Bdellovibrio bacteriovorus HD100: one gene and its partner. The protein of the gene in region 1 interacts with the protein of each later gene in a pairwise test. Links are inferred from orthologs where the notes say so. Each region holds a gene or a part of one and is shown in the gene's direction. Other genes may lie near its edges. The genes, in order: groL and BD_RS04225.

Region 1 (10,116 bases):
CAAAAGGCGCTGGTCAGGGCATAATCCTGCCTCCAGCTGGGCCGCGATGGCGATGTTTGCCTTAGCACTGGGGTTGGCAGTAACGGGTTACCTGATGACTATGGGGAGCAAAGAAACCTTTGAAGAAGCACACGAACTAATGGCCAATGCGTTTGTTGTGATTGCGGCCTTTCATGTGGTCGGCGTGATTCTTCACTCGCTGAGGCATCGGGATGCCATCGCACTAAGTATGCTTGACGGAAAAAAAGAGGTGGATGGTGATGGGGCCGGAATTTCCTCTTCCAAGGGAATTGCGGCGGTGATCTTACTGTCATTGGTTGTCGTGGGTGGCTTGTATCTGACTAAAAATTTTGATTCGCAAAGAAGAACTCTTTCACTGCCGGGACAAACACTGCAATTGGGAGATGCGGAAGTATCCACGGAAGGTGATGACGACTAAAGTAAATTTTCGTAGGATCTGAATATGAACCAAAAAGAACGTGCAGTTCTTATAGCAGTGTTGGCGACCGTTACCTTAATGGTTGCTGTGGATTTGGCGACAGACTCTCAAGAGGGCGTCGCTCTTTGGCATGTTCTGATCGAGGGTGGAGCAGGTTTGGCGGCTCTTTTCGGAATCTTCTTCCTGATGAAAGATTCATTCAACCTGCAGCATAAGTTGTCAGACTCTTTAAATGAAAATGCCAGGCTTAAAAGTGAGGCCCAGGAATGGAAGCAGGAGGCACGAAAATACATCGAGGGCCTTTCCCATTCCATTGATTTGCAGTTATCAAAATGGAGCCTGTCGCTGGCTGAAAAAGAAGTGGCTCTGCTGTTGTTGAAGGGACTTTCACTTAAAGAAATTGCCGAAGTTCGCGGCACCAGTGAAAAAACGGCGCGAGCCCAGTCGATAGCTATCTATTCCAAGTCCGGATTGGCGGGCCGGTCCGAACTGGCCGCCTTTTTCCTTGAGGACTTGCTGCAGCCTCAAACAGCGGAATAGCCGGTCATGTTATAGCTAGCCAGTTTCAACTCGCCGAGTTACGTTTGAGCGATGAAAAGCACGTTTTATCTTAAAATCGGCATGATGGTTCTGGCTCTGGTGGGTGTTTTCTATGGCATGAAGGCCCTGGATGGCGGCGCTTTAGAGGACAAGGCCTCGGACCCGCAAAGTGCGCTGGGTCTTCTGATCGGCAGCGACTATCGCCCCTTGAACTGGTGCCCGGAAAAAACCCAAAAGGTGGAGCTTTTTGACCCAGCCGGCGCCGTGACTAAAACCCTGGAAAAGCCTGAAGACATCAGCTCCGTCTGTGAAATCATGATGGGGGCCTTTTCCATGGAAGGGATTGAGGAAAGCTCATTTAAAAAGAGCCTGGCAGCCCATGGACCCTCGGGCGGACCGATTGTGATCCTGGAACAGGTTCCGGGAAAGCCTGTTTTCCGGGTCAAAGGCATGCCTTTTAGCTCTCCGATGCTTTCCAAGGCTTTGGATAGGCTTGCAGTTCCTTAAGATTATTTCTGTTTGACAACAGCCGCCCAAAGCCGCTAATTTAGCCCTTCACCGAGTTCAGAAGTAGCTCAGTCGGTAGAGCAAGCGGCTGTTAACCGCTGGGTCGGGGGTTCGAGTCCCTCCTTCTGAGCCAATCTTTTTAGATTGTGATTAAGAAAACCAAGTCCATAAGACTTGGTTTTTTTATTTTTACCCCCTGTAAAATTCGATAGCATGGAATCTCCAAAAGGAGTTTGCCATGAAGCTTTGGATTTTCAGCGCGTTGATTCTTCCCGTTCAAGTTCTGGCTTCGGCCCCGGCTTTTCAAGAGTCCATTTCTGGCATCAATCCTCACCTAAAAAAATCCCCGAAATTTGAAATCCCTGTCGCCAACGACAAGGACCTGTACCTGCGCATGGAAAAGGCACTGACCTCGGAACATCCCGAGCAGTCTTTGCGCATTTTGGCCGAAGAAGGTGACTTCACCACATGCTCAGCCTTTCAGGCCACGGCACCTTCCGGTTTGCTGCCGATGACGGGGCTTTTGGACATTTCAAAAAAACTCAATGACGAGGCGATCGCCGCAAAATCCTGGGAACAAAGTCTGAAGCTGGCGAATCTGTGGTGGCACTTTGGCAATTGTGAAATGCCGGTGATCACCGGACAGATCGGCATGGCACTTTTGAAGGATTCCCTGACGGAAATGGCGAAACTTTCCAAAGAAAATATGAGTGATGAAGATCGCACAAAGTTGTCTGAGTTAAAACGCAACATCAAGGATTGGAATCCTTCCGCCCACTTGGAAAAAGAACTTCGTTTTGAGATGGTCTTAACCCCCGCTTTGCTGCTGCCCGAGCTGAAATCGGGAAAGTTTGAATTTAACAAAGAAGAGCTTGAAGAAGAAAGTTCGGAAGAAACCGCGTTGGTTGGATTTCCGGGCCTGATCAAACTTTTGTATCCGGATGGTTATGGCACCTTTGACTGGAGTGAAGGGGCAAAACCCGTGGCGGCGGCGGTGGATCAAATCAAGGGCGCGAAAAATCCAGCGGCCGCGATGGGAAAGGCCGTTGATGAGCAGGAAGCAAAATATTTGAAATCCTTCTATGAACAACTGAGCCTGCGCGATCAGGGGGTGAAGTCTGTGAAGGATCTATTGAAAGATGCGAAAGCCACCGCGCTGATTGAAACTTTGCAAAAAGACGAAGAGCTGCTGAAGGCAAAACGCGAGCTGGCGCAAATCTATAAAGACAAATCCGCCTTCATGATGGCAGTGCTGGTTTTCAAACGGACGACGCCGAACTTTTCCAGATCCATCGATAAAAAAGCGCATTCCCTGCACAAGGATCTGATCCGACTCAGCAAGCCTTTGTAAGTCTCGAATGGCCCGGGGGCCCAATCCGGGCCCGCCTTTGTATCAATTTCCTGTAAAGCCTATTTTGTCTCAAAGTGACCCAAAAGGGCCTCTTTTCGGGGTCCAAATCGTTTATATTGCAAATGAGCCATCTTTCGCCGGGCATAGCCTTTGTATTATGGGGACTTGGAATTATCGGACGTCTGCTGGAGGACTCATGCGCCTTATTAAATATCTGCCCCTTATCGCCTTTTGGAGTCTGACGACTTTCACTATGAAAGCGGGCGCCGAAGTAAAGAGCTATCGGGAGTGGAAAACCGAAAGAGTTCAACAGGCTCAGGTCAAAGTCACAACTTTGAAGTCCCAGATCGATGCCCGTAAAGGTATCCGCCTGGCTGCGGGCGGAACGGACCCCAATATGGCTCACCGCGCGGGTTTGGAGGCGGTGGCTTCTCAGGATATCTCTGTGGAAAAGCTGGAACGCGAACTTCGTGAGGAAATCTATGACCTTGAGGTCGCTAAAGACCTGTCCGTGACGGACTATTTCGTGGGTTATCTTACGAAGGTTCAGGATAAAAAGACCGCCTTCAATGAAGTGGCCGGCAAACTGTCCCCTGAAGAGGTGGCGGAGCTGATGACGGCCTATGCGAACTCTGTGTTCGGGGCGCATTCTTCGGACCTTCCGGCCAGTGCGAATAACTTCGGAAAAGACGGCGTTAAATAAGCCCTCGAAAATTCTAAATAAGTCTTAATCTTTATTCGGCGCGCCAAAGTGTTTCATTCAGGAAAATTGGGCGCCCGACCTTGACTCTTTCCACAGCCGATTCATATTAGCTTCCGTAAATACAGTTTATACATAACTGAGTTTTAAACGGAGGCTCACAATGGCTAAGAACGAAATTGGCGTTCGCCCACTTCATGACAGAATTCTAGTTCGCAGAATGGCGGAAGAAGAAAAAACCGCTGGCGGTCTTTTCATTCCTGACACTGCAAAAGAAAAACCACAAAAAGGCGAAATCATCGCGACTGGCAAAGGCCGCGTAACTGAAGATGGCAAGATCCTTCCATTGGAAGTTAAAGTTGGCGATAAAGTTCTTTTCGGCAAATACGCTGGAACTGAATTGAAACTGGATGGCGCTGAATACCTGATGATGCGCGAAGAAGACATCCTGGGCGTATTTAACTAAATCTAAATATCTACTCCAGCGAAGCTGGAGTGAATAAGAATTGAACGGAGACAATCATGAGTAAAGTAATCACATTCTCAGAAGACGCTCGTACACACATCCTTAAAGGTGTGAACACTCTGGCGAACGCAGTAAAAGTAACTTTGGGCCCTAAAGGTCGCAACGTTGTTATCGACAAATCTTTCGGCTCCCCACTGATCACTAAAGACGGTGTGACTGTTGCGAAAGAAATCGAACTTGAAAACAAATTCGAAAACATGGGCGCTCAGATGGTTAAGGAAGTTGCTTCCAAAACCAACGACGAAGCTGGTGACGGTACAACAACTGCAACAGTTTTGGCGCAAGCTATCTACCGTGAAGGCGCGAAACTTGTTTCCGCTGGTCACAACCCAATGTCTATCAAACGTGGTATCGACAAAGCTGTTGGCATCATCATTGAAGAATTGAAGTCCATGTCCAAACCGGTAAAAGGTTCCAACGAAGTGGCTCAAGTTGGCGCTATCTCTGCAAACAATGACAAAGAAATCGGTCAGATGTTGGCAGACGCTATGGATAAAGTAGGCCGTGAAGGCGTTATCACTATCGAAGAATCCAAAACTGCAAAAACGGAAGTGACTGTAGTTGAAGGTATGCAATTCGACCGTGGTTACCTTTCTCCATACTTCGTAACCAACGCAGAAAGAATGGAAGCAGTTCTTGAGAACGCTTACGTTCTTGTTTACGACAAAAAAATCTCTTCCATGAAAGACATGATCGGTATCCTTGAAGGCGTTGCAAAACAAGGCCGTCAATTGTTGATCATCGCTGAAGACGTTGAAGGCGAAGCATTGGCAACTTTGGTTGTTAATAAGCTGCGCGGCACTCTGCACATTGCTGCAGTTAAAGCTCCGGGCTTCGGTGACCGTCGTAAAGCTATGCTTGAAGACATCGCGATCCTGACTGGCGCGAAAGTGATCTCTGAAGACGTTGGTTTGAAACTTGAGGCGGCGACTGTTGCTGACCTTGGTGTTGCAAAACGCATCGTTGTAGACAAAGACAACACAACAATCATCGATGGCGCTGGTAAAAAGAACGACATCAATGGCCGTGTTGGTCAGATCAAAGCTCAGATCGAAGAAACTTCTTCTGACTATGACAAAGAAAAACTGAAAGAGCGTCTGGCTAAATTGGCTGGCGGTGTTGCAGTTATCCACGTTGGTGCTCCTTCTGAAGTTGAGATGAAAGAGAAAAAACACCGCGTAGAAGACGCTTTGAACGCGACTCGCGCTGCGGTTGAAGAAGGTATCGTTGCTGGTGGTGGTACTGCTTTGCTTCGTGCTTCCACTAAAATCGACAAATCCAAATTCTCTGAAGAAGAGCAATTCGGTGCGACGATCATCAAACGTGCTTGCGAAGAGCCAATCCGTCAAATCGCGGCTAACGCTGGTTTGGATGGCGCGATCGTTTTGGATCGTATCCTTCAGAACAAGTCCACGACTTGGGGCTTCAACGCTTACTCTGACGAATACACTGATCTGATCAAAGACGGTGTTATCGATCCAGTTAAAGTTGTTCGTTGCGCTTTGACTAACGCAGCTTCCGTTTCTTCTTTGATGCTGACTACAGAGACTATGATCGCTGAAGCACCTAAGAAAGAATCTGCAGCTCCTGCAATGCCTGGCCACGACGGTATGGGCGGCATGGGTGGCATGATGTAGTCTTCCGACTACTGACTGTGCTTAACGCAAAAAGCCTGGGTTTATAGCCCAGGCTTTTTTTTTAGAACAGGTACTGAACCCCGCCAAACAACGTTGTCATCTTGTGACTGGTGCTGGTGGCACGGGTCGCGCCCGAGAAGTCCGTGCTGTAGTTTTCAATCATCAGCTCACCGCGGATCTTAAATCGCGTTTTCATTTTATAATCCATAAAGAAGCTGAACGAATTGATCTTGCTGTCAGATCCTGAACCGCTGTCCTGGGATTCGCTCATGCCGGGATTCATATAGAAATCAAAGCGTCCGCCGATATCCACAGGGATTTCCTCAGACAGCGGGAACTGACCGGCCAGGCTGATCAGGAAGCCGCTATAGTCCATGCTGGTGAACGTGGTGGGCGTGCTGCCATCCACGGTGAACTTGGTTGTCATATAGCCGGCACCGATTTGCAGCTTCGGACCGAAGAAGTCATTAGTCAGCAGGAAGTTATAGCCCGCATTCACGCCGTATTGGCCCACAGACATGTTCAAAGACGAAGGGGAGCTTCCGGTTTGGTTATTATCAATTGAGAACACCGACTGGCGCAGGTGAACGCCCATGTACCATTCCGGGTTCAGCCACAGTTCACCACGCACTAAAATATTCGGGGCGAAGTTGTTGCTGCCACTCACCGACTCTGGTGTGGTCAGGCTGCTGTTTTGGGTGTAGTTGCCAAAACCCGCCATCAATTCCACTTTACCGAATTGCGGAGGCATTGTCGGCAGCCATTCGGTGGGCTCTTCGCCAAAGGCCACGTCCTTATCCGGGCGGGTGCTGATGTCCTGAAGAACCTTTCCTGAAGGGGTGGTGATGGGTGTGGAGTATTTTACAAACTCATCCGGCATCACTTTGGATCCGACGGCGATCACGCCCGGGTCTTTCTCCATTTCGACGTAACCAAAGCTCATGAATGGTTCGACTTTGAAAAGTTTCACGCGGCCTAGAACCTCTTTTTCGGTGCTGACCATGAATTTGAGTTTTGGATGACGGTTGATCTTGATGATCTGAACGACGGACACACGGCTGTCAGGTTTTAGCCCATAGTTGCTTCCCAGATTCAGGGTCACCTGCTGGCCACGACGGCTCAGAATGGTGGCGCGAAAAGGCATGCGGTACTTCAGATTTTCAAACAGACGACGGACTTCGTTTTTGATTTCCGCAGTTTCAAAGCCCTTGTAGTCATTCAGGGATTCCTGCAACAGCGGCAGGCCTTCGCGGCCCACAAACAAGGTCAGCGTGATGGAAATCCCGCGGGGACCACGGATGATTTTTGAAGTCAGGGCGGCCTCGCTTTGCGTGGATTGCAAAACGGTTTGAACTTCCGACGGATTTTCATCCAGAGTTTCTGATTTGATTTTCAAATCTTTTGGAAAGTTGGACAAAGACCACTGTTTGTCTTCGTTCAAAAGATTTCTAAGTTCTTCTTCCGCAGGTTTTGCGTAGATGCCACCCACGTTGTCGGTGGTTGGAACCAGCACGATGGATTTAATGGCAAGATCTTGGTCGGCGGCACTGATATAGACGTTCTGGGCATTAGTCTGGGCCCACGCGGTCGGGCTGATTGAAATGAAACAGGACGCGACGAAGAGGGAACCTAGGAAGAATGATTTCATAAATTTATTCTGCCCTGCCTCTGAAAACAGGTCAATTTGGCGTCAAGTAATACGGACCGAAAGCCGAAAGATTTCTTATGAAGTCTTCATTTTCCTTTCTGATTTTTGCAGCGCTCTTTGCTTCTGCCTTTCCGGCGACGGCCCAAGTGGGTCTGGAGGGTTTTTCCTCCGGACGTTATGAAGTTCGTAAAGCGAACAAGCGCAGTCCAGCGTCTGAAGCAGAAGCAACCCCGGTGATCACAGATTCTGAGGGCGTGGCCGTTAGAACCTTGAAGACCAGCGAGCTGGAGGCCGAGAAAAAGGCTGAGGCAGAAAAGAAAGAAAAAGAACTGGCTGCCAAGAAAGAAGCGGAAGCCAAGGCAGCTGCGGAAACTCAGGCGGCGACGGCTGCTTCCGTAGCTCCAGCGGCGGCGCCCAAAGTGGCGGGTGCTGAAGCCTCGCCTGAAGTCGAGGAGCCGACGATCGGTGAACAGGCGGAAAGCCTTTTCTCTGACAAGGCTTCTAAAATTTTTGAATTCTACCGTGAACAAATTCACGAAGACGACATTCGCAACAACCGTCTTGAGCTGGATGTGATGCCGGTGGTGGCCTATAATGATTCCCAGTCCAACTACACTTTCCGTGACTATCAGAGTTTCTTTAATGCGCTAAAAATTCGCAGTAATGTTTGGTTCACGCCACTTATTGGTGTGAGCGGACAGATTCTATTTTCGTTCGCTGCGGATGTGGACTCTGTCCAGGCGGATCAGTCCCGGGTTTCGGCAAAGTATGAATTTGTCGATCTGGGATTGAACTTCCGCAAGTTCTTTGGGGTGTCCCGCAAATCCAATTCACTGGAGTTCTCTTTATTGCTCAGTGATAACAAAATGACCGTACCCAGTGACAACACCTCCCGCGCCCGCATTAAGACCCAAGGGTTGGGTGTGGGTTTGAAGGCGCGCATTCCAACGTCCGCGAATTATGCCTGGACCTTGGGGGGAAGCTTCTTCCCACGTCTGCAGCATTCTGAAAGTGCCACGGGTGTAAACATCCAGTCCGGCGCTTCGGAGGAAAGTGTGCGCATTGGTCTTGATGTCGGTGGTGAATGGAAGTTCACCCGCGAAAGCCAGATGATCTGGAGCTTGGGGGCTTCGGCTGAAAGAAACGTCTTTGACGGTGCGGCCGGCCTGCCAGACCCTGGTACAGGTTTGACTCCGAACAATGTCAGCGTGACCAATTCGCTTTATATGTTCTCACTGGGCTATCGTTGGGGTCACTAAAATCCACTCACAAAAAAGCCTGCTAAATTCTATACTGGCGGTATGAAGATTCGTTTTGCTGTTATTGATGATGCCGCCTTCTTGCGTGAACTAATCAAAAATATTGTGACCTCGGAAGGGGGCCTGTGCGTCGGCGAGGCTGCCAACGGGGACGAGGCGGTGGAGCTGGTGTCAGCCACACTGCCCGATCTGGTATTTTTGGATATGGTCATGCCTCTTCGTAACGGCATTGAGACGGCAAAGATTCTGAAAGAGCTGCATCCTGATATCAAGATCATCGGTTGCTCCACAATTGATCAGGAAGCTCTGGTGCAGAAAGCCTTCGAGGCGGGCTTTGATGCCTATCTGCCAAAGCCATTCAGCAAAGAACAGCTTTTAAAAGAAATCACAAAAGTATTACCGCATCTGGGAGAATCCACTCATGGAAGAACTTAAATTTGTATTCAAGTGTTTTGCCGCAACAGCCTTGCTGATTGTTTTGATGCAGGTGAAAGTAGCTGGCAATTCGATTGAATCTCATTCTTTCCGCTGGTTGCAGAAATCCACGGTGTCTCAGTACATTCAAAGTGCGGCAGCCGGTGGTGCCATGGCGATCAGAAATCTGGGGCGTTCATTGGGTGATGGCGTGGCCAGCACGGTGGACGGATTCCAGGAAGGCGCTCACGAAAAGGCGATTCGCTAAGACACCCTTCCCTTTTTAAAAAAGGGAAGGGAGAGCGACTGTAAGGGGGGGATAGTCACTCTCCCTAGGGGGCATATTCAATTCAAGCCGGGGCGGATTAGTTCCAGCCTTTGCTTGTTTTCTCTTTTGCGGTCTTCGTCGAAGTGTCCTTGGCAACTTTTGCCTTGAACTCTTGTTTGAACGCTGTCGATGAATGGCGACCGCTTCCGCTGTTGTTTTTGCAAGAAACACCCGTGTTCGCCATTGCCACAGAGGCGATCAAAGACATAGCAATAGTGGCTTGTACGATTTTCTTCATAAAACTCTCCTTTTTTCTTACACACTTAAAAACATCATTAAGAACTCAATGAAGGCTATTGCATCGCGTGTGCCAGATTTTTTGTCTCAGGATGAGACGAATCGGAGGGTTTCAGGGCAAAAAGAAAGGGCTTTGGATATCCAAAGCCCTTTTGTGTAAGGCGAGTGTCAGGTTTCTAGACAGATGGGATTACTGTCTTCCAGTCCCGGCTTTCTCAGATCCACCAGGCGTCGCGCTGGAGCCTTTGATTTCTCTGGAAACGGTGTCGTCATGGCGACGGGAGCCTTTGCCCGTGGTGGCGCCGGTACGGTAGGCAATACACTCACGGCAGTCGCCCAAAGCCGATGTCGTGGCTTCAAACGGAGTGGATCTGAAGGCCTCATTAGGGTCTTCGCCAGGGTTTACCGGGCGGTTGGCATTTTCGTCAGCAGAGGCTGTTCCCGCAAAGGAGAAGCCCAGGGTCAGCAAGATGGAAAGGACCAAGAGTCTTTTCATATAATCACCTTCTCCTTACAGGTAAAGTTCCGCA
Region 2 (9,951 bases), 780 kb from region 1 along the record:
CTTTGGCATACGAGACATTGTACTTTTCAACGTCGGCTCCAGGAATCGGACTTTTTAAAACCGCGTCCTGGCAGAGGTTTTGCAAACCTGTTTGGTTCACAAAGGCCAGGCCCTGAATGCACATCTGCGAGCGAATATAGCGGGCGTCATCGAACTCGCTTTGTGGGCCGCTGGTGCTGCCGATCGCTGCGTAGCGATCTGAGTTCTTAAACCAGTAGTACAGGGACTTCGGAAGCACCGAGAAAATATTGTGGGCCGGAGAGACCTCTTTGTCGTCGACCATGTCCTGCAGAATTCTGCCGTAGCGGCTGAAGAAACCATCAGGTTTTCCGTTTTCAACCTGTTTAAGATCCGCGACGGCAGAAATGACACTGTTTTTTAGAAGGGCTTCCAACGCCTCGATATTCCCCAAATTGATCCGCAGGCCCATGTTCAGGTCATTCTGAATCTGCGCCGGATTGCCATTGTAGGTCTGAAGCATTTTATCAAAGGCCGCCATGCCCGAAGAGACAAACAGCTCTTGTTGGTACTCGGTGAAGTTCACCTTGTTTTTCACCAGCAGAATATAGTCCTGATAGACGAAGTTCACCATGCGGTTGGCAAGGAACCCGGAACGGGACAGCATGACGTTGAACTCGGCATAAACCGTATTCACCAGGGCCTCGTAATTCGCAGACATCGCATCAATTTGTTCCGGAGTCATGTGGGACAGATCCTGCTTTTGTGCCAAGAGGCGACCTTGATTTTCAACCCGCTGATAGGCATCCAGAATCTTTTTGATACGCACTTGGGTGTCGACCACCGCAGGCAGAATGGAGGCATCGCCATCGTATTTGGCGGAGCGTTCTTTGAAGTGTTCCAAATACTGATTGATCGCTGTCAGGCTGTCTTTCACCGTGTAGTTGATATCGATCATGGATTCATTCACCAGGGCTGATTTGTCCACGATGTACCATTTGTTGAAGTATTCAATGGCCGAGATGTTGGCCTCCTGAACAATTTGCTTCATGTTGTTGCCAATGGTTTCGGCCAAAACCACAGGGTCTTGAAACATCGGTAAAGAAGTCATATTCGCTTGCAGCCATTCATCATAGGCCAGTTTGGGGAATGTCTTTCCCAGAACCTGGTCAGGGGTGGGCATGCCGATCAGATCAAAAGGGATCGTGATGGGTGTTCGGCTCATGGTAAAGAAGTTGGTTTTTGATTCACCAAAGCGGGACCCGCCGTTCATGCTGGATTCGATCTGACCAATCAGCTTCAGCACGGCATTTTGCTTTGCCAGCAAAGTGGGCATGGATTTGATTGTGATGACGGCGGTGTTATAGTCACCCAGCAGGACTTTCACGCCTTTATAAAATTCGGTCACCTCTTGCAGAATCTTGTTTTGAAACTCGGCATCGGTCGGCAGTTTTGGATCCACCCCGATTTGAATTTTCTGAAGCCACTTGGTCACGTTGGGAACATGCGTGTTCAGGACATAATATCCTGCAAACGGATTTGACGGGGTCACTTTGTTGTTGTCTTCACTGCGAACACGAACATCCTCCATGCCTTTTTGAAACAGCGACATGCCATCGCGGTTGTGGCAATAGGATTCGGTGGTGACTTCCATCAGGCAGGCCATGGAAGCGGTGAACTCCTGTTGATTTAGTTTTTTAAGAACGGAAGCATACTTTCCATTTCTCATAACGCCCGTGATTTTAGAGATCGTCGTTGCCAGATTGCTGCCCGAACCACCTTCGCCGGAGGAGGCAAAAGAAGAAACCACCTTCACCGCGGCCGCGATGTAATTGCCGAAGGCCGTGGAAGAGGAGTCTGTCAGACATTCTTCCAGCAACGGGATGCTGTCGATCACCTGATTGGTCAGTTGCAGGCCGGTATTGGCCCCGCGCTGCAGGCGTGTGTTGAAGTCTGTCATGCCGGAGGCCATGGAGGTGGCGTCCTGCTGGACTTGCGCACCCAGCGTGGCGCTTTCGATTGACCGGTTCATCATCAATTGCAGAACCTGGCCCTTCATGTCCGGAGAGCTGATCAGGAAGTTTCTTAGGGCGCTGATTTCATTAGGCAGTTGAGACAGGCGGCTGGCGCGCTGAGGTGTATCTGAGATCATTTTTACCTGGTCTTCAAGGCTTGCCACGGCACTTTGCACGGAAGCACCCAAAGCCTTGCAGCTCGGATCGTCCCGCAACTGAAGGGTGATTCGGCGCAGTTCCTGAGTGTTGGCCAAAGCAGTCTGAGTCCACACACCTTGAGAGGCGCAAGCTCCGCCAAAGGAGTAGGCTGACGACATGCCGGATTCGCCAGCATAACTGTTTAAAGTTATCAACAGTACCGATGTTGCCATCAGAATTTTGTTTCGCGCCATTTTTACCTCACTGACAGTGATACAAAGCAAGAGGCGGGCCAAGCGGCGGCGGGTGCAGTCTATTCAAGGTAAAATCCAAACTGCAGATTTGTGTATCACACTGAGTTGTGGCTCGATTGGGTGCCACATTTGAAAAATTGCGAACGTTAGACAGGCCGGACAATTTTGGCTTCACCAGGCTGTGGCAGTCAGACTGAATACTTAGACTATCAGGATGTCCCAGCACGAGGTTTCCAGTTGCAGCCATTGCACCGGGTGGTCACGCCAGGTGGCAGGAATCGCAGGCTCTGACAACTTGGGAAGTTCCGCAGGGCCCGAGGAGCGTACGAGCAGGGCCCAATAGGGTGACAGCTTTTTGTAGCCCAACTGTCGCAGCAAAGGTGTTTCACGATTCTCAAAGAAGACTGGCGCTGGGAGAGTTGAGCTCAATGAAGCTTTATTCGGAAAAGCAGGATCTTCCATTAAAAATCCTTCAAGGGCAAAGCGTGGGGAAAGTCCAGGGGGGAGGCTGGGGCGACTCTGTGCAAAGCCCGGTCTTAGAGGAAATTCATTGTCGGGCCTTTCGGCTGACAAACTTCTTTCGTCGATTATTTCGATAAAGCGAGCGCAGAAGGGACCGTGCGCAGAACTGAGCCAGAGGTCATAGATCAGGGCTCCGTCTTCGTCAGGCGCACGGACCAAGTCCAAGCCCCATTCCGTCAGTAAATGGGGGACCCGGGGCGTAAAAATATAGCTGTAGGTCAGGTGACACTTTTCCACTTCTCTCCTTTATGTCGTCATAAAGAAAAAATAGAATGGTCCTATGGATCATCCGGCGATCAAGCTTGATCATGTCACAATAGAGTTGGGCGGAGAAGTTGTATTAAGCGACGTCTCGCTGGAGGTTCAGCACGGCGAAACTCTGGTGATTGTGGGCCCCAGTGGTGCGGGCAAAACGGTTTTGCTGAAAACCATGGCGGGCATCTATAAACCCCTGAAGGGGCATGTCTATTGTGAGGGTGAGGACTGGCAGGATCTGCAGTCGGAAGAGAAAATACGCCTGGCGCGCAAAATAGGAATGCAATTTCAGAAAAGTGCGCTTTTTGATTCCATGAGTTCCTTTGAAAATGTGGCCTTTCCTTTGCGTGAACACACAACAATGAATGAGCAGGAAATTGAATCCCGGGTTCGAGAGTGTCTGGCAGAGGTCGGTCTGTCGCAGGCGCAGAATATGATGCCCCATGAGCTGTCGGGGGGCATGAAGCAACGCCTGGGGATTGCCCGGTCTCTGGCGCTTCATCCCGAAATTATTTTCTATGATGATCCCACCGCGGGGCTGGATCCGATTAACACCGATATTCTTCTCGACTTGATTTTGAATCTTAAAAAAGAACATGCTTCAACCATCATCATGGTCACCCACAGCCTTTTGTGCGCCTATAAGATGGCGGATCGGATTGTACTTGTGGGGAACAAACAGGTGATAGTGGCCGGGACGGCGGAAGAGGCTCAGCACTCTTCTCATCCCCTGGTGCGTCAGTTTGTCGAGGGGATCATGGAAGGACCCTTGAAATGGGATTAGAGGGGCAGGCATGAAAACCACTTCTTTTGGAAATCTTAAAGGGCTGGTCTATCGAAGTGGCGGGTTGATAGATTCTGAGCTGGCAGAGCAGCGGTCCCGCTTCCCCGCAAATGACATCGTTGAAGTTACAGGAAATCCCTGGATAGAGATCTTCGCGGACACGATCAAGGATCCAATGATTTGGTTTCTGGTGGGAGTCGGGCTGGCATTCTTTCTGACAGGCGAGGTTGCAGACGGAATCACTTTGTTCGTGGCAGTTCTTCCGCTTCTGTTTATGGATGCATTTTTACACTGGAGAACCCAGGCCTCAACGGCAGCCCTTAGAGGGGACCTGTCTTCGTCCGTTAAGGTTTATCGAAATGCTGTCGAGGTTGAGGTGGATTCCCGGGATCTGGTGCCGGGGGATCTGGTTCTGCTGAGGCAAGGGGATGTGGTTCCGGCCGATGGAGTTTTTGAAAGCTTGCAAGGTCTGCAAGTGGATGAGTCGGTGCTGACCGGAGAGTCATTTCCAATAGTCAAAAAGGCGACGCCTCTGGAGCCGTTTTTCCGGTCTTGCGCTGATGAGGTGCGGGTGCCATCAGAGATCCTTGGAGCTGCGGGCACGAGAGTTCTGACGGGGCATGGAACCCTCAGAGTCATTTTCACGGGTGCCAGCACATCCTACGGGGAAATTGTCCGCTCCGTTTCCCGTGTGCCGCACGAGCGCACCCCTTTGCAACAAGCGATTGGGCGGCTGGTTCAGATTCTGATATTTCTTTCCGTCGCTTTATGTCTGATTCTGGCGATGGTTCGATTCAACCAGGGATATGGGTGGCTGGACGCTCTTTTGAGTGCCGCCACTTTGGCGGTGGCAGCCATCCCGGAAGAATTTCCGGTCGTGTTCACATTCTTTCTTGGAGTTGGCGTTTATCGATTGGCTAAAAAACGGGCGCTTGTCCGGCGCGCTGTCAGCGTGGAAAACATCGGAAGAGTCACACACATTTGCACGGATAAAACCGGCACGATCACCGCGGGGCAGTTGAAGCTGGCGCATTTTGAACCGAGCAAAGGTGATGTTCAGACATTGCTGGGAACGGCATTGGCATCCTCGAGTTCTGAATCGGACCCCCTTGACGCTGCAATCAAAGAGGTTGCGCAAGAACGGGGATTGACAAGCAAAGCCAGCCTCCTGGTGTTTCCATTTACTGAAGACCGGAAACGCGAAACTGTGATTTCGCAGGAAGTTGGTGGTCCCTTTGTGGCAAACATCAAGGGTTCGCCAGAAACAATTATCGGAATGTCTCGCCTTCTGTCAGATGAAAAATCAAGATGGGAGGGACAAGTTTCCCAGTGGGCCCGAACGGGCCATAAGGTCATTGCCGTTGCCAGAAAGAGTTCTTTGGCACCCTTTGAACAAGAGCCGGGTGCCGAACTGGAGTTCTGTGGCTTACTGGCCTTCGAAGATCCTGCCCGACCCGAAGTGGCCGGAGCGATGGAATACTGTCGCAGGAATGGCATTCGGGTTTTAATGATTACCGGAGATCATCCAGAGACCTCTGCGGCAATTGCCAAAGATGCTGGCTTGACGATTGCTGAGCCCGTTGTTGTGAGTGCGGAGGACGAGCCCCTGAAGTTTCAGGAGGAGTGGCTCCACCGCCACGCTGATTTTTTGAAGAACATTGATGTCGTGGCCCGCTGTACCCCCATGCAGAAGTTGAGGATCGTTTTGGCGCTGAAGCACTTCGGGGAGCTGGTTGCAGTGACCGGTGATGGTGTCAATGATGTGCCGGCGTTGAAAGCCGCTGACATCGGCATTGCCATGGGGGAGCGGGGCTCACGAAGCGCGCGGGAAGTTTCTTCAATAATCCTGGCCGACGACAACTTTTCAACAATAATCAATGCGATACGGGAGGGCCGGCAACTTTTTAAAAATCTAAAAATGAGTTTCGAGTATCTTCTTTTAATCCATATTCCGCTTGTCGCAACGGCCGCTGTCTTACCTCTGGCGGGGTATCCATTGGTGTATCTGCCGGTCCATATTGTGTGGCTGGAGCTGGTGATCCATCCCACCGCACTTTTGGCTTTTCAAGCGCCAAGCACGGGCACGCGGGATGAAGTCAACGCTCCTCGAATTTTTTCTTCATTTCAGGTTCTTTGCATCTGTCTTGCCGGGGTTGCCGTGGCGGTTCTTTTGGGCTGGGGATTTGTCAGAGCATTGAGTGAAGGGGCCTCTCCCGAGCGGGCCCGTTCGGGAGTAATGGCCCTGTTAACTTTATGGAGTGCGGGAGTTGCTGTGCAACTCACCCGTTTTAAATCCGAAGTAGCCATCATCATTTCCACAGTGACGGTGCTGTCTTCGATGGCCCTGATTCAGAGTTCGGAGTCTTTGACCTTTCTTCGCTTGGCACCGCTGTCCCTGGTGGAATGGAGTGCCGGTGTCGTTGTCGTGGGACTGCTGACCGGCATTCTGGCGTGGTCCCGCAGATTGTTTCAATGCATTCCAGGATGAATCATATTTCCTTCTGTTTTTGCAGTGCCATACTCTACGTTTAAAAAGGAGTGTTTATGGCGAATCTACCTAATCCATGGCGTGAAAGATCTTTGGCTAATCCCTTCAGAGAATTTGGCCGACACCAGGAGCGTATTGACCGATTGTTGAATGAGCTGATGGAGCTGAGAAGCGGGACCCTGGGTGAAGACATGAGTCTTATGCCTTCCAGCGAACTCGTCGAAGAAGAAAAGAATTACCTTCTGAAAGTCGACCTTCCTGGAATCAAAAAAGAAGATGTGAAGGTTGAGGTGGAAGGGGATCGTCTGACCATACGGGCTGAAAGACGATCCGAGAAAGAGGAAAAGAGTAAAAAGAGATACTTCTCTGAAATCTCTTACGGATCCTGCATGCGAAGCTTTGCTCTGCCCCAGTCGATCGACGAAAAGAAAGTGGATGCAAAGTTTGAAAATGGGGTGTTGTCAGTGACAATTCCAAAAACCACAGAATCAAAAAGCAAGCAGATCTCGGTTCATTGATTCAAAATGGGCCGGATGTTGCTTGCAATAGCCGGCTCTTCATTTCCGGAGAGTTCTATGAAAAAGAAAATAGGCCTCTTTCTTATTTTTGTCGGCTCTTTAGTTTCATCAAGCGCTCTTGCCAAAGAGGTTCTGCTCGATGTGCGCACACCTGATGAATATTCCCAAAGTTACTTGCCCGGAGCCATCAATATCGATGTGTTGGACAAGAACTTTCGGACTCGGGTGTCTGAATTGAACCGTGATGACGGTTATAAAGTTTATTGCAGATCAGGCAAGCGGGCCACCCAGGCTGTGACGGTCATGCGGGAACTGGGTTTTAAAACTGTCACCAATTTGGGTGGCTATGAGGAAGCCCAGCGCCGCCTCAATCTGAAGCCTGTGCACCCAAAGTGATGATGCGGCTCTTTTACCGCAAGCCAGTGCCGGGATAGTCGTACTGTCGCAGGTATTCGTAGAGTTCCTTTTTGTCTTCCCCCGTTCCGACGATGGTCTGCATTTCTTCCAAGGCCCGAAACATGAGATTCAGGCGTCGCTGATCGGCATCAATAATTCTGCTGGTGAGTTCATTGATGTCTTTGGATTTGAATTTTTTAGTGGCTGCTTCCTTGAACAAGAGGGACTTCATCTGGCCAATTTCTTTTCGGATCTGTCGGGAGTCAGCATAGGTTCTCAGGTACAAGGCATTGAGTTTGGTTCTTTGTTCCGTCGTCATTCCGGGAGCCGAGGAAAAGACATCTGCGGCCCGTTGGGCTATTTCTTCCGGGGTGTCGGCGGGCCTTTCGGACTTGATACGTTGATCCAGATCTGTGGCTTCTTTGGATTTGGAGGCACAGCCGGCGATTGTCAGAAAAGTTGCGATTGTAAGGGCACAGGGTTTCAACATATTCTTCTCCTGGATTTGTCAGGTCAACAAGGACCGGGAATAAAAAATCTGGATGATCTCTTTGGGAAGTTCGCGCTCCAGCTTTCTGATCTCGCTTGACGAGACAGCTTTGGACAGGGCTCGCCAGAACCCCTGCAGCAGTTCCTGGGCCTTTTTAGGCGTAACTTTGAAGTTCTTCTGAGTCTGTTCCAGAATAAGTGTGGCAGTAATGGATCTGTCAGCCGGTGAAACTTCTGAAAGCAATTGCATTTGCAGTTCGTGCGGCAGCTGAGCCAAAAGTTTCGTGCCTGGTTTTTCAGGAACTCGTCCCAGGATCATTGTCAAAGACTCCAGGGCCAGCCTTTTGGCGCTCACCCGGCTGAGGCCGGTGTTTTCCGTGATGGACTTTAAGAAAGCGAACATGGCGTGCTCTTTGTGCTCCTGAGAGCGAAAGATGCTTTTCAGGCGGCCACGGGAGTGCCTTTCATGTGTCGTTTTTAGCTGAGAACGCAGAATTTGCACCTCATCTTTTTTGTCAATCAGCCCCTCTTTGACAAGGTCATCCAGTGTGATGATACCAAGACATGTCTGTTTTCCGTTCGGTCGGCTGCGCACCACGGGAACGCGCCGGATGGCATATTTTTTCATGAGGTCTATGACATTTTCCAATGTGGCGGACTCGTTGACGTAGAGCAGGGAGTGTTGGGTGATTTCCCCCAGGGGAACTGAGGTTTCCATGTTTTTAAGAGCCAAAGCCAACGCCAGATCACGGTCAGTAAAAAGACCTCGCAAGACGCCGTGCCCGTCGGAGACGATGACACTCCCAACGTGGTTGCGATTCATGGCCAGGGCTGCTTGTCGAATGGATTTGTCTTTCTTTAGGATGATGGGTTTGTGCAGTGGAAGAGTTTGCACGCTGGGTGATTTCATGGTGGGGCTCCTTGATTGTCTTGAGGATGTCACTCCAGAGGCGGGCGGGCCAGTTACGTGGTGGACATGAACTGGCCCTTGCTCTTTGACACCCGCATGGCCAGGAGATGGCGTTGCCATCAACCCAAGTCTAAGATTTTGGGCTATGTCCCCAAAGATTTCCAGCATGGCAAAAAAGGCCCACGAGGCCACGCGAGCTGTCGTTCGTATCCTTGTACAAGGATTTAGCGAAACGGATCCTCGTTCTATTTTGGACCCGCGCTTTGCTGCTCCGGAACAGTGGAGCGCCTCCGGATTTTTCATCCAGCTTCACGGGGAGTCCGGATACATTCTGACCAATTCACATGTTGTTCGAAACTCTGTGCGTATTGAAGTGCGATCGACACTGACCAGTGACGAGACCTTTCGTGCCGAAGTGCTGGGAATGGTGGAGGATCTGGAGCCCGACGTGGCTCTTTTAAGGTTGGGCCGGGAGGACATTAAACGTTTTCTGAAACTGACAGGTTTAAAAAAGATCCCGGCATTAAAGCTGGGCTTTGACGTGAAGGTGTATCGTGGGGAGGAGGTCAAAACAATCGGATTTCCCTTGGGTGTGGATGAACCTCATTTCTCTGGCGGGGAGATCTCGAACTTTATTGCCGGCTCGGGCGACACCACTGAGCGCATGGTTACCGATGCGGCCATTAATTTTGGGAACAGTGGCGGGCCGGCTCTGGTGGAGGGAGGCTGGGTTGTCGGCATTAACACCGCCGTCATTGAGGGCGCAGAAAATTTCAGCTTTATCACCCCGATTCATCTCGCGAAGCATGTTCTGGAAACCTTTCTAAAAAAAGACAAGGCCTCACTTTCACGCTTGGGATTGTTGATTCAGAAGAATTCAGATTGGAACAGCCGGGTGTTGGGGGTTCCAGCGGATGCCGGCGTGATCGTGCGCAAGGTATTTCCAGGGAGTCCTGCGGCGTCCATGGGACTGCAAAGCCGGGATGTGATTTTGGCGATTGCCGGAGAGGCGCTGGATCGACATGGCAATGTGCTGCCGATGGCAAGTGACCGTAAAAGAAATATTTATGACGCTATTCACGATGTCCCTGAGGGCGGTGTGTTGGATGTCGCCATCCTTCGGCGGAAAAAACATCTGAATTTACGAGGCAGAATGTTTGCGTGGGAGTCAGGCGAGATTTCGCGCAGGCCTGTTTTGGTCGACAGGGCTTATTTGTCCTTTGG

The links.
Region 2: the proteins of groL (region 1) and BD_RS04225 interact in binary tests that used the Escherichia coli proteins (3 or more experiments, as listed by UniProt). The link is inferred for Bdellovibrio bacteriovorus HD100 from one-to-one orthologs.

The regions. Positions count from the first base shown.
Region 1 is NC_005363.1:87,097-97,212, forward strand. The notes cover bases 3,465-6,379. They hold groL (chaperonin GroEL), read left to right. Parts: upstream 3,465-4,059; coding sequence 4,060-5,700; downstream 5,701-6,379. Other genes in these bases: BD_RS00470 (hypothetical protein), read left to right, coding at 3,465-3,540; groES (co-chaperone GroES), read left to right, coding at 3,716-4,003; BD_RS00485 (porin family protein), read right to left, coding at 5,762-6,379. In the rest of the region: BD_RS00445 (cytochrome b/b6 domain-containing protein), read left to right, coding at 1-439; BD_RS00450 (helix-turn-helix transcriptional regulator), read left to right, coding at 464-979; BD_RS00455 (hypothetical protein), read left to right, coding at 1,031-1,486; BD_RS00465 (hypothetical protein), read left to right, coding at 1,725-2,837; more of BD_RS00470, read left to right, coding at 3,034-3,464; more of BD_RS00485, read right to left, coding at 6,380-7,348; BD_RS00490 (hypothetical protein), read left to right, coding at 7,426-8,607; BD_RS00495 (response regulator), read left to right, coding at 8,650-9,042; BD_RS00500 (hypothetical protein), read left to right, coding at 9,029-9,289; BD_RS00505 (hypothetical protein), read right to left, coding at 9,387-9,587; BD_RS00510 (hypothetical protein), read right to left, coding at 9,777-10,082; BD_RS00515 (DUF6531 domain-containing protein), read right to left, coding at 10,098-10,116.
Region 2 is NC_005363.1:864,580-874,530, forward strand. The notes cover bases 2,297-5,046. They hold BD_RS04225 (ABC transporter ATP-binding protein), read left to right. Parts: upstream 2,297-3,167; coding sequence 3,168-3,926; downstream 3,927-5,046. Other genes in these bases: BD_RS04215 (hypothetical protein), read right to left, coding at 2,297-2,365; BD_RS18150 (hypothetical protein), read right to left, coding at 2,567-2,794; BD_RS04230 (cation-translocating P-type ATPase), read left to right, coding at 3,937-5,046. Also shown: more of BD_RS04215, read right to left, coding at 1-2,296; more of BD_RS04230, read left to right, coding at 5,047-6,414; BD_RS04235 (Hsp20/alpha crystallin family protein), read left to right, coding at 6,471-6,932; BD_RS04240 (rhodanese-like domain-containing protein), read left to right, coding at 6,990-7,328; BD_RS04245 (hypothetical protein), read right to left, coding at 7,342-7,818; BD_RS18155 (CBS domain-containing protein), read right to left, coding at 7,837-8,727; BD_RS04255 (trypsin-like peptidase domain-containing protein), read left to right, coding at 8,873-9,951. UniProt on the Escherichia coli protein: Part of the ABC transporter complex MlaFEDB, which is involved in a phospholipid transport pathway that maintains lipid asymmetry in the outer membrane by retrograde trafficking of phospholipids from the outer membrane to the inner membrane.